One region of the Agromyces selenitireducens genome, then DNA from elsewhere that is predicted to be linked to it. Evidence: predicted binding sites of a transcription regulator. Region 1 holds the regulator's gene; each other region holds the start of a gene.

Region 1 (3,270 bases):
GTGCCGAGCACCGCGTCGGTCATCTGCACCTCGAGCGTGCAGAGCAGGTCGTCGCCGTTGCGGCTGAACACCTCGTGGTTCCGCACCTTGATCTCGAGGTAGAGGTCGCCGTTCGGTCCGCCGGCGGGACCGGCCTCGCCCGAGCCCGGCATCTGCAGCCGCACGCCGGTGTCGACGCCCGCGGGCACGTCGACGGGCACGGTACGGCGCGCACGAACGCGACCCTGGCCCTGGCACGTGGCGCAGGGGGTCGCGATGATCGTGCCGTACCCGCGGCACGATCCGCACGGGCTCGAGGTCATGACGTTGCCGAGGAGCGACCGGACCGCGCGCTGGATGTGCCCGGTGCCGCCGCAGATGTCGCAGGTGACGGGCGACGTGCCCGGCTGGCAGCACGAGCCGTGACAGGTCTCGCAGGTCACGGCGGTGTCGACCTCGAGGTCGCGGTGCGTTCCGAAGATGACGTCGTCGAGGCCCACCTCGAGCCGGATCAGGGCGTCCTGCCCGCGCTCGCGGCGCGACCGCGGCCCGCGGCTGGACTGGCCCGCGCCGAAGAAGGTCTCGAAGATATCGCCGAACCCGCCGAACCCGGCGCCGTTGAAGCCGCCCTGCCCGCCGCCGAGGTCGTACTGCTGGCGCTGCTTGGGGTCGGAGAGGACGTCGTAGGCGTGCGTGACCTGCTTGAACCGCTCGGACGCCTCGGCGCCGGGGTTGACGTCGGGGTGCAGTTCGCGGGCGAGCCGTCGGTACGCCTTCTTGATCTCGTCGGGGGTGGCGTCGCGCGAGACGCCGAGGACCTCGTAATGGTCGGCCACTGCGGGCGGGTTCCTTTCGATTGCCGGTGACGGATGCCGCGCACGGGCGGCTCCGCGCGGTTCAGTTCTCGCCGAGCGTGCGCGAGAGGTAGCGAGCGACGGCGCGCACGGCGGCCATGCTCTGGGAGTAGTCCATGCGGGTGGGCCCGACGATGCCGAGTCGCGACACGTCGCGCCCGGGGATCTCGAACGAGCTCGACACGACCGAGGTCTCGCCGAGTCCGAAGGGTGCGTTCTCGCGGCCGATGCGCACGGCGATGCCCTGGTCGGCGGCCATCTCGCCGAAGAGCTTCAGGAGCACCACCTGCTCCTCGATCGCCTCGATGACGCCGAGGATGTTGCCGGCGAAGTCCTGCTCGGTGCGCACGAGGTTGGCGGCGCCGGCCACCACGAGCCGGTCGCTGCGCGTGACCTTGGCCTGGTCGGCGAGGGTCGCGGCGAGGGTCCGCAGCACCTCCGCGTGGGCCCTGTCGGCCTTCTCGGTCTCGGTCGAGAGCGCCGTCGCGGCATCCGCCATCGTGAGCCCCTCGGCGACCTCGTTGAGGCGGTTGCGGAGGCGGTGCAGCGTCTCCTCGTCGACGGGCTGGTCGAGCTCGGCGAGCCGCTGCTCGACCTGGCCGGTGTCGGAGATGAGGATGCACAGCACGCGTGTCGGCGCGAGCGAGACGAGCTCGACGTGGCGGACTCGGGCGCGGGCGAAGCTCGGGTACTGCACGACCGCGAGCTGTCGGGTGAGTTGCGAGACGAGGCGGACGGTGCGTGCGAGCAGCTCGTCGAGGTCGTTCGACTCGCCGAGGAACGTCTCGATCGCCTGACGCTGCGCGGTCGTGAGGGGCCGGATGTCGGCGAGCTGGTCGACGAACACGCGGTAGCCCTTGTCGGTGGGGATGCGGCCCGACGAGGTGTGCGGCGCCGCGATGAGCTCCTCCTCTTCGAGGAGGGCCATGTCGTTGCGGATCGTGGCGGCCGAGACGCCGAAGTGGTGCCGCTCGACGATCGTCTTCGAGCCGACGGGCTCGCGCGAGGCGACGTAGTCCTGGACGATCGCGCGGAGCACGGCGAGGCTGCGTTCGGAGACCATGACCCTCGCTTCCCTCGACCGACCTGCGTGCGCGCGAACCATGCGCTTAGCACTCGGTTCGCATGACTGCCAATCATATCGCGGGATTCGGTGCCGGCACCGTTGCCGGGCCGAGTCCCACGGCAGTAGCGTGTGATCGCGCCGACCGCCGCCCCGTCCTCGCGCGTGCGACCGTCGCACCTCCCCGTCAACCCGAAAGGCAACCCCGCATGACCGACCCCAACACCTCACCCGCCGCTCCCGCCGCCCCGCTCTCCCACGAGCAGGACGTGCAGTGGGGCTCGTTCGCCCACCTCGGCGGCATCCTCGGCATCCTGCCGTCGCTCATCATCTGGCTCGTCTTCAAGGACCGCGGCTCGTTCACGAACACCGAGGCGAAGGAGGCGCTGAACTTCCAGATCACCCTGGCGCTCGGCACCGTCGCGCTCTGGGTCGTCGTCACCGTGCTCACCGTCGTGACCTTCGGCATCGGCGCGGTGCTGGGCTTCCTCCTGTACGTTCCGTGGATCCTCGGCGTGGTCTTCTCGATCATCGCCTTCCTGCAGGCCAAGGAGGGTCGCCACTACCGCTACCCGTTCGCACTGCGCCTCATCAAGTAACCCGCGCACGACCTTGCGACGCGCCGGTCCGAGACCCCTCGACCGGCGCGTCGCCGTGTGCCAGCATGAGGGAACGCCTCGCGACACGGGCGTGCGACCGACCAAGGAGCCAGCATCATGTCCGACGCACCACCTCCCACACCGCCCAACCCGCCGAGCACCCCGCCGCCCGGCGGCACCACGCCTCCGCCGCCTCCCGGCGGGCCCACGCCGCCTCCGCCCAGCGGTGGTCCCGGCTACGGCGCCCCCGCCCAGGAGATGAGCCCGCCCGACCAGCGGCTCTGGGCGACGCTGATCCACATCGGCGGCATCCTGTTCGGGTTCCTGCCGCCGCTCATCGGCTACCTCGTGCTCAAGGACCGCGGAGCGTTCATCCGCGCGCACTCGGCCACGGCGCTGAACTTCCAGATCACGCTGCTCATCGCGTACGTCGTCGGCTGGATCCTCGCCTTCGTGCTGATCGGCTTCCTGATCCTGCTCGCCGCGTGGATCGCCGCCATCGTGTTCGGCATCATCGCCGCGCTCAAGGCGAACCAGGGGCAGCCGTACGTCTACCCGATCGCGATCAAGTTCGTGAGCTAGGTCCCGGTCCGCGCTGCGCGCCATTCGACCACCGTCGGGTGCGCGCCGCGCGCTACTCGACCACCGTGTAGAGCAGGCGCCGCACGACGGCGTCGGCCAGCAGACGCCCTCGCCGGGTGAGCGTGACCCGCCCGGCGAGGGCGTTCTTCGCGTCCACGAGCCCGTCGGCGATGAGCCCGGCGACGGCGTGACG
Region 2 (3,270 bases), 950 kb from region 1:
GGTGGCGTGCGGGGACCCTCGGCATCCGCTCTCTAGGATGTCCTCTGACGAGCGGGCGACCGCCGACGAACCCCGGAGGTGCGATGGACGCCGCAGGCAGGCCCGAGACGGACCCCGGCGCCGGGCGCCGGACCGAAGTCGGCCTCGACGAGCGCGGCATCCGCATCCTCGCCTTCGAGGCCCGTGCGTGGCGCGACCCCGCACGGAAGGCCGACGCGATCCGCGACGAGCTCGGCATGCCGGCGGCCCGCTACTACCGGCTGCTCGGCGACCTCGTGGACGACCCCGCCGCGCTGCGTCACGACCCCATGCTCGTGAAGCGGCTGCAGCGGCAGCGCGACGCACGAGCTGCGGCGCGCGCAGAGCGGGCGATCCCCGCGCCCGCCGCGTTCGAGACGGGCCGCAACAGACCCCGGCAGGACCCATGACCCAGAAGTTCCCCAGAGACCGGTTCGACTCGATCCCCCACGGCATCGAGCGCGTGGGTGCGCATCGCGCCCCGGCGCGGCGCGGCGCGCGGTGGGTCGCCTTCGGCTGGGCCGCGCTCGCGGCCGTCGTGCTCGCGGGCGTCGGCATCGCCGCGGTGAGCGTCTACAACGATCGGCTCGACTTCGGCGGCGGCGAGCCCGTGCCCACTCCGACGCCGGTCGCGACGGCTCCGCCCACCATCGCCCCCGACATCCCGGTCGCGGTGCTCAACGGCACGGGCACGTCCGGGCTCGCCGCGAGCGTGGGCGAGACGCTCACGGCGGGCGGCGTGCCGGTGGGGATCACCTCGAACGCCGACACGTCCGACGTCGAGACGACGATCGTCTACTACGCCGCGCCGGAGCTCGAGGGCGCGGCGCGCGGCGTGCTCCAGCTGCTGCCCGTCGGCGACGTGCGCCTGTCGGAGGAGTTCGGCGCGACCGGCATGCAGGTCGTCGTGGTGCTCGGTGCCGACTACGTGGAGCAGTCCGAAGGCTGACGGTGACCGAATCGTTGCCAATCTGCGACCATTCGCGACGCTCGGAGCCTTGTGCCGGGCGCGCGGCCTGTGACTATCTGGATTCGGCCGCTCGAACGCGTGTGGAGCACCCGGTGCCGGGCCACGGCGCCACGTCGGCACGTCGGCGGCCCGGTACAGGCGAAGGCACGTGCTGACTCGGATACACGCAATATGGGAGCAACGCATGGCGAACGGAACCGTGAAGTGGTTCAACGCTGAAAAGGGTTACGGATTCATCACCGTCGACGGCGGCGGCCAGGACGTCTTCGTCCACTACTCCGCCATCGACATGGCGGGGTACAAGGTGCTCGAGGAGGGCCAGCAGGTCGTCTTCGAGGTCGGCTCGGGCTCCAAGGGCCCGCAGGCCGAAGCGGTCCGCCCCGCCTGAGTCCACGCCCGTCGAAGCGCCGCCGGCCCCGCCGGCGGCGCTTCCGCGTGCGCGGGGCGGATGCGGATCGGTCGCTCGCTTGCACTCGACGCGGGTGAGTGCCAGAATCGGTTTAGCACTCACTTGTTTCGAGTGCTAAACCCTTGGAATCTTTGAACGTCCGGAAGGGACGAGAGACACACATGGCAAAGATCATTGCTTTCGATGAGGAGGCCCGCCGCGGGCTCGAGCGTGGGCTCAACCAGCTCGCCGACGCGGTCAAGGTGACCCTCGGCCCGCGCGGCCGCAACGTCGTCCTCGAGAAGAAGTGGGGCGCTCCCACGATCACCAACGACGGCGTGTCGATCGCCAAGGAGATCGAGCTCGACGACCCGTACGAGAAGATCGGCGCGGAGCTCGTCAAGGAGGTCGCGAAGAAGACCGACGACGTCGCCGGTGACGGCACCACCACGTCGGTCGTGCTCGCCCAGGCGCTCGTGCGCGAGGGCCTGCGCAACGTCGCGGCCGGCGCCGACCCCATCTCGCTGAAGCGCGGCATCGAGAAGGCCGTCGCGGCCGTCTCGGAGGAGCTGCTCTCCGCGGCGAAGGAGATCGAGACCAAGGAGCAGATCGCTGCGACCGCGTCGATCTCGGCCGCCGACGCGCAGATCGGCGAGATCATCGCCGAGGCGATCGACAAGGTCGGCAAGGAGGGCGTCGTCACCGTCGAGGAGTCGAACACCTTCGGCACCGAGCTCGAGCTGACCGAGGGCATGCGCTTCGACAAGGGCTACCTGTCGGCCTACTTCGTCACCGACCCGGAGCGCCAGGAGGCGGTGTTCGAGGACCCGTACATCCTCATCGCCAACCAGAAGATCTCCAACATCAAGGACCTCCTCCCGGTCGTCGACAAGGTGATCCAGTCGGGCAAGCAGCTCCTGATCATCGCCGAGGACGTCGACGGCGAGGCCCTGGCCACGCTCGTCGTGAACAAGATCCGCGGCATCTTCAAGTCGGTCGCCGTCAAGGCCCCCGGCTTCGGCGACCGCCGCAAGGCGCAGCTGCAGGACATCGCGATCCTCACCGGCGGCCAGGTCATCTCCGAGGAGGTCGGCCTCAAGCTCGAGAACGCGACCCTCGACCTGCTCGGCCAGGCGCGCAAGGTCGTCATCACCAAGGACGAGACCACCATCGTCGAGGGCGCGGGCGACCCCGACCAGATCGCGGGCCGCGTCGCCCAGATCCGTTCGGAGATCGACAACACCGACTCGGACTACGACCGCGAGAAGCTGCAGGAGCGCCTCGCGAAGCTCGCCGGCGGCGTCGCCGTCATCAAGGCGGGTGCGGCCACCGAGGTCGAGCTCAAGGAGCGCAAGCACCGCATCGAGGACGCCGTCCGCAACGCGAAGGCCGCCGTCGAGGAGGGCATCGTCGCCGGTGGTGGCGTGGCCCTCATCCAGGCCGGCGCGAAGGCGTTCGCGACCCTGTCGCTCGAGGGCGACGAGGCGACCGGCGCCAACATCGTGCGCGTCGCCATCGAGGCACCGCTCAAGCAGATCGCCCTCAACGCGGGCATGGAGCCGGGCGTCGTGGCGAACAAGGTCGCCGAGCTCCCGGACGGTCACGGCCTCAACGCCGCGACCGGCGAGTACGGCGACCTCATCGCGCAGGGCATCATCGACCCGGCGAAGGTCACGCGCTCGGCGCTGCAGAACGCCGCGTCGATCGCCGGCCTCTTCCTCACCACCGAGGCCGTCGTCGCAGAGAAGCCCGAGAAGGCTGCTGCGGCTCCCGCCGACCCGACGGGCGGCATGGACTTCTAGTCCGCACGGCACCACGCGCGAAGGGCGCCTCCTCAGGGAGGCGCCCTTCGTCGTCCTCGGGCGGAACTGGCGCGCCCGGCCACCGGGCGCGG
Region 3 (3,270 bases), 1.1 Mb from region 1:
CGGCTCGGGCATCGTGATCATCCCGTTCATCGGCGGCGTCCTGCAGCTGATCGTGCCGGCCGCGGCGGTCGTGCTGGGCTTCATCGGCCGTCGCAGGGAGCCGGCCGCGAAGGGCATGTGGCTGACCGGTATCATCCTCGGCTTCATCGGGGTCACCATCGCGATCGTGTCGATCGTCGCGTGGTCGGTGCTGTTCGCGGTGAGCGAGACGACCTACACCTACTGAGGGCGGTCGGTGTGAGCGACGAGCGGATGCCGCCCGGCGGCGACCCGACGCCGGAGGCGGAGGAGCGGGTGCCGGCGGTGGACACCTCGGCGCCCGCACCGCCGCGCGAGTTCGACGTGCCGTACGACACGGGCGAGCTCCACGGCCTCCCCACCGGCCAGCTCCTCGCGCTCGGTCGCCCCGCGCCCGAGCCGGAGTACGAGGACGAGTCCGAGGAGCAGCGCCGGTTCTGGAGTCGCCTCGCCGCCGTCCTCGGCTCACTGGGCGCGATCGCGTCGCTGTTCGTCGGATGGATGCTGCCCGTGTCGGTCGCGGCGATCGTGTTCGGCGTGCTCGGCCTCAGGCGCGAGGAGCACGCGCGCGTGCCCGCGTTCATCGGCATCGGCACGGGGGTCACCGGACTCGTGTTCTCCGGGGTGTGGATCGGCTACTACGCCATCGTGTTCGGCGCGCTCCCGCGTTGATCGGGTCTCAGAGCCGTTCCACGAGGAGTGCCACGTGCCGCCCCTCCTCGCGCGTGAGCACGACCGTCGCCGACGTCTCGCCCTTCAGCTTCAGGCGCGTGCGGAGTGCGGCCGGGTCGACGTCGACCCCGCGCTTCTTGATCTCCAGCGTGCCCACGCCGCGCGAGTGCAACGCCTGACGCAGGTGGCGCTCGTCGGCCGGGAGTCGCTCGATGACGCGGAACCCGCGCGCGAACGGCGTGTCGAACTCGCGATCCGCGGTGAGGTAGGCGATGCCCTCGCTGAGCATCCAGGCGCCGTTCGCCCGCGCGAGGTCGCCGATGAGCCGCGCTCGGATGACCGCGCCGTCGGGCTCGTAGAGGTAGTCGCCGAGCGGCCCGACCGGCGCGTCCTCGCTGTCGGACGGCGCGACGAGTTCGTGCGCGGCATCGCCGCGGATCACGAGTGCCGCTCGACCGACGCCGGGTCGGGAGAGCGCGCCCGTCCACACCCCGAGCTCGACCACGTCGCCGTCGACCGAGACCCACTGCGCCTCCGTCCCGGGTGGGACGAGGTCGCGGTCGGTGCCGGGGCCGAGCTTCACGCCCACCGGCATGCGCTCGGCCAGGCCGAACGCGAAGTCCAGCGGCGGCGAGTACTCCGCGGCATCCGCGAGCCGTTTCGTCGTGCCGCCCGACGTCGTGCGGCGTGCCGGATCGAGCCAGGCCGCGTCGATCCCGCGGAGCGGCACCTCCTCGGCGCGCGAGTGCAGCACGGTCACGCGGGGGAACGGGGTGAGGTTGAACGCCGCGACGGCGGCCGTCACCTCGTCGGCCTCCGCGGCGGTGACCTCGAGGTCGATCGCCGCGAACGCCATCGCGTCGCCGCCGATGCCGCAGCCGAGGTCCGCGACGTGGCGGAGGCCGGCGCGGGCGTACCGGCCCGCGTGCAGCGCGGCGACGCGGAGCCGGGTGGCCTGCTCGAGCCCGGCCTCGGTGAAGAGCATGCGGTCGGCGAACTCGCCGAACTTCGCCCGCGCCCTCGCGCGCAGCCGGGACTGCGTGAGCACGGCGGCCACGAGGCCGGGAGAGTGCCCGCGTCGGCGGAGGTCGCCGACGGTCTTCACCACGTCCGATCGACTGGTCCACGGAGGAAGGGAGTCGAGCAGGTCGAGCCCCTCGGGCGAGAGCAGTTCGACGAGCTCGGCGCGTTCCACGCGGCCACGCTAGCACCGCGGCATCCGCACTGGCACTCACGTTGCACGAGTGCCAGAACCGCCCTAGACTCCTGTTAGCACTCTCACTCAGAGGCTGCTAACCCCAGTCTTCGTCAAGAAAGAGGTCAACCGTGTCGGTTTCCATCAAGCCGCTCGAGGATCGCATCGTCATCAAGCAGGTCGAGGCCGAGCAGACCACCGCGTCCGGTCTGGTCATCCCCGACACCGCCAAGGAGAAGCCCCAGGAGGGCGAGGTCGTGGCGGTCGGCCCGGGCCGCATCGACGACAACGGCAACCGTGTCCCGCTCGACGTGGCTGTCGGCGACCGCGTCCTGTACTCGAAGTACGGCGGCACCGAGGTGAAGTTCGGCGGTGACGAGTTCCTCGTCCTCTCTGCCCGCGACGTGCTCGCGGTCGTCGTCCGTTAGCCGGACCCGACGTCCTCCGCGGCCCGGATGCCACACGGCATCCGGGCCGCGTCGTCGTTCCGGCCGGATCTCGACGAAGTCCGGCAGTCCCGCGACGGATGCCGCGTCGGGGGCCGAGCGTAGTCTGGTCCGGTGACCAGCGCCCCGACCGTCGCCGACGCCCACCCGCCCCGCGCGGGTCTCAGCCGCAGCGGACTCGCCTACGCGGTCGCGGCCTACGGGCTGTGGGGGTTCCTCCCCATCTACTTCATCGCGCTCGCGCCGACCGGCCCGGTCGAGATCGTGGCATGGCGCATCCTGCTGTCGCTCGTCTTCTGCGCGCTGCTCATCGCCGTGACGCGGTCGTGGCGCTCCTTCCGTGCGCTGCTGCGCGACCGGCGCGTCGTGCTCACGATGGGCGCGGCCGGCGTGCTGATCTTCGTGAACTGGCTCACCTACGTCTTCGCCACGCTCAACGGGCAGGTGGTCGAGGCCGCGCTCGGGTACTTCATCAACCCGATCGTCACGGTGTTCCTCGGCGTGATCGTCCTCCGCGAGCGGCTGAACGCCACGCAGTGGACGGCGGTCGGCATCTCGATCGTCGCGGTCGTCGTGCTCGCCGTCGGCTACGGGCAACTGCCGTGGATCGCGCTGGTCCTCGCGTTCAGCTTCGGGTTCTACGGCCTGATCAAGAAGCGCGTGGGCCATCGCGTCGACGCGGTCTCGGGCCTGACGCTCGAGACGGCCTGGCTCGCGCCGTTCGCCGCGGTGCTGCTCATCCTCGTCGGTGTGAGCGGCGGCCTCACGATGGGCTCGCTCGGGGTGTGGCACACGGTGCTGCTGCTCGCCGCGGGCGCGGTCACCGCCATCCCGCTCCTGCTGTTCGCGTCCGCCTCTCGCCGGCTCCCGCTGACGTACATGGGATTCATCCAGTACTTCGCGCCGTTCATCCAGTTCCTCGTGGGCGTCGTCGTGCTG

Evidence for each region. Region 1 encodes HrcA, which represses chaperone genes, less so after heat shock. Its sites were predicted from a motif close to TTNGCACTCGNNNNNNNCGAGTGCNAA; they were not measured.
Region 2: the regulator HrcA is predicted to act here: its motif matches at 1,489-1,515, upstream of groL (chaperonin GroEL).
Region 3: the regulator HrcA is predicted to act here: its motif matches at 1,915-1,941, upstream of groES (co-chaperone GroES).

What each region holds. Positions count from the first base shown of each region.
Region 1 is NZ_CM188259.1:1,819,593-1,822,862, reverse strand. Features, by position in the region: gene dnaJ (molecular chaperone DnaJ) at 1-815, opposite strand, end outside; gene hrcA (heat-inducible transcriptional repressor HrcA) at 877-1,896, opposite strand; gene ACULK4_RS08515 (DUF4870 domain-containing protein) at 2,106-2,495, shown strand; gene ACULK4_RS08510 (DUF4870 domain-containing protein) at 2,613-3,077, shown strand; gene hemW (radical SAM family heme chaperone HemW) at 3,130-3,270, opposite strand, start outside.
Region 2 is NZ_CM188259.1:2,771,275-2,774,544, reverse strand. Features, by position in the region: gene ACULK4_RS12975 (DUF3263 domain-containing protein) at 84-428, shown strand; gene ACULK4_RS12970 (LytR C-terminal domain-containing protein) at 425-967, shown strand; gene ACULK4_RS12965 (cold-shock protein) at 1,173-1,376, shown strand; gene groL (chaperonin GroEL) at 1,559-3,178, shown strand.
Region 3 is NZ_CM188259.1:2,924,780-2,928,049, reverse strand. Features, by position in the region: gene ACULK4_RS13645 (DUF4190 domain-containing protein) at 1-226, shown strand, start outside; gene ACULK4_RS13640 (hypothetical protein) at 238-690, shown strand; gene ACULK4_RS13635 (class I SAM-dependent methyltransferase) at 698-1,885, opposite strand; gene groES (co-chaperone GroES) at 2,017-2,313, shown strand; gene rarD (EamA family transporter RarD) at 2,446-3,270, shown strand, end outside.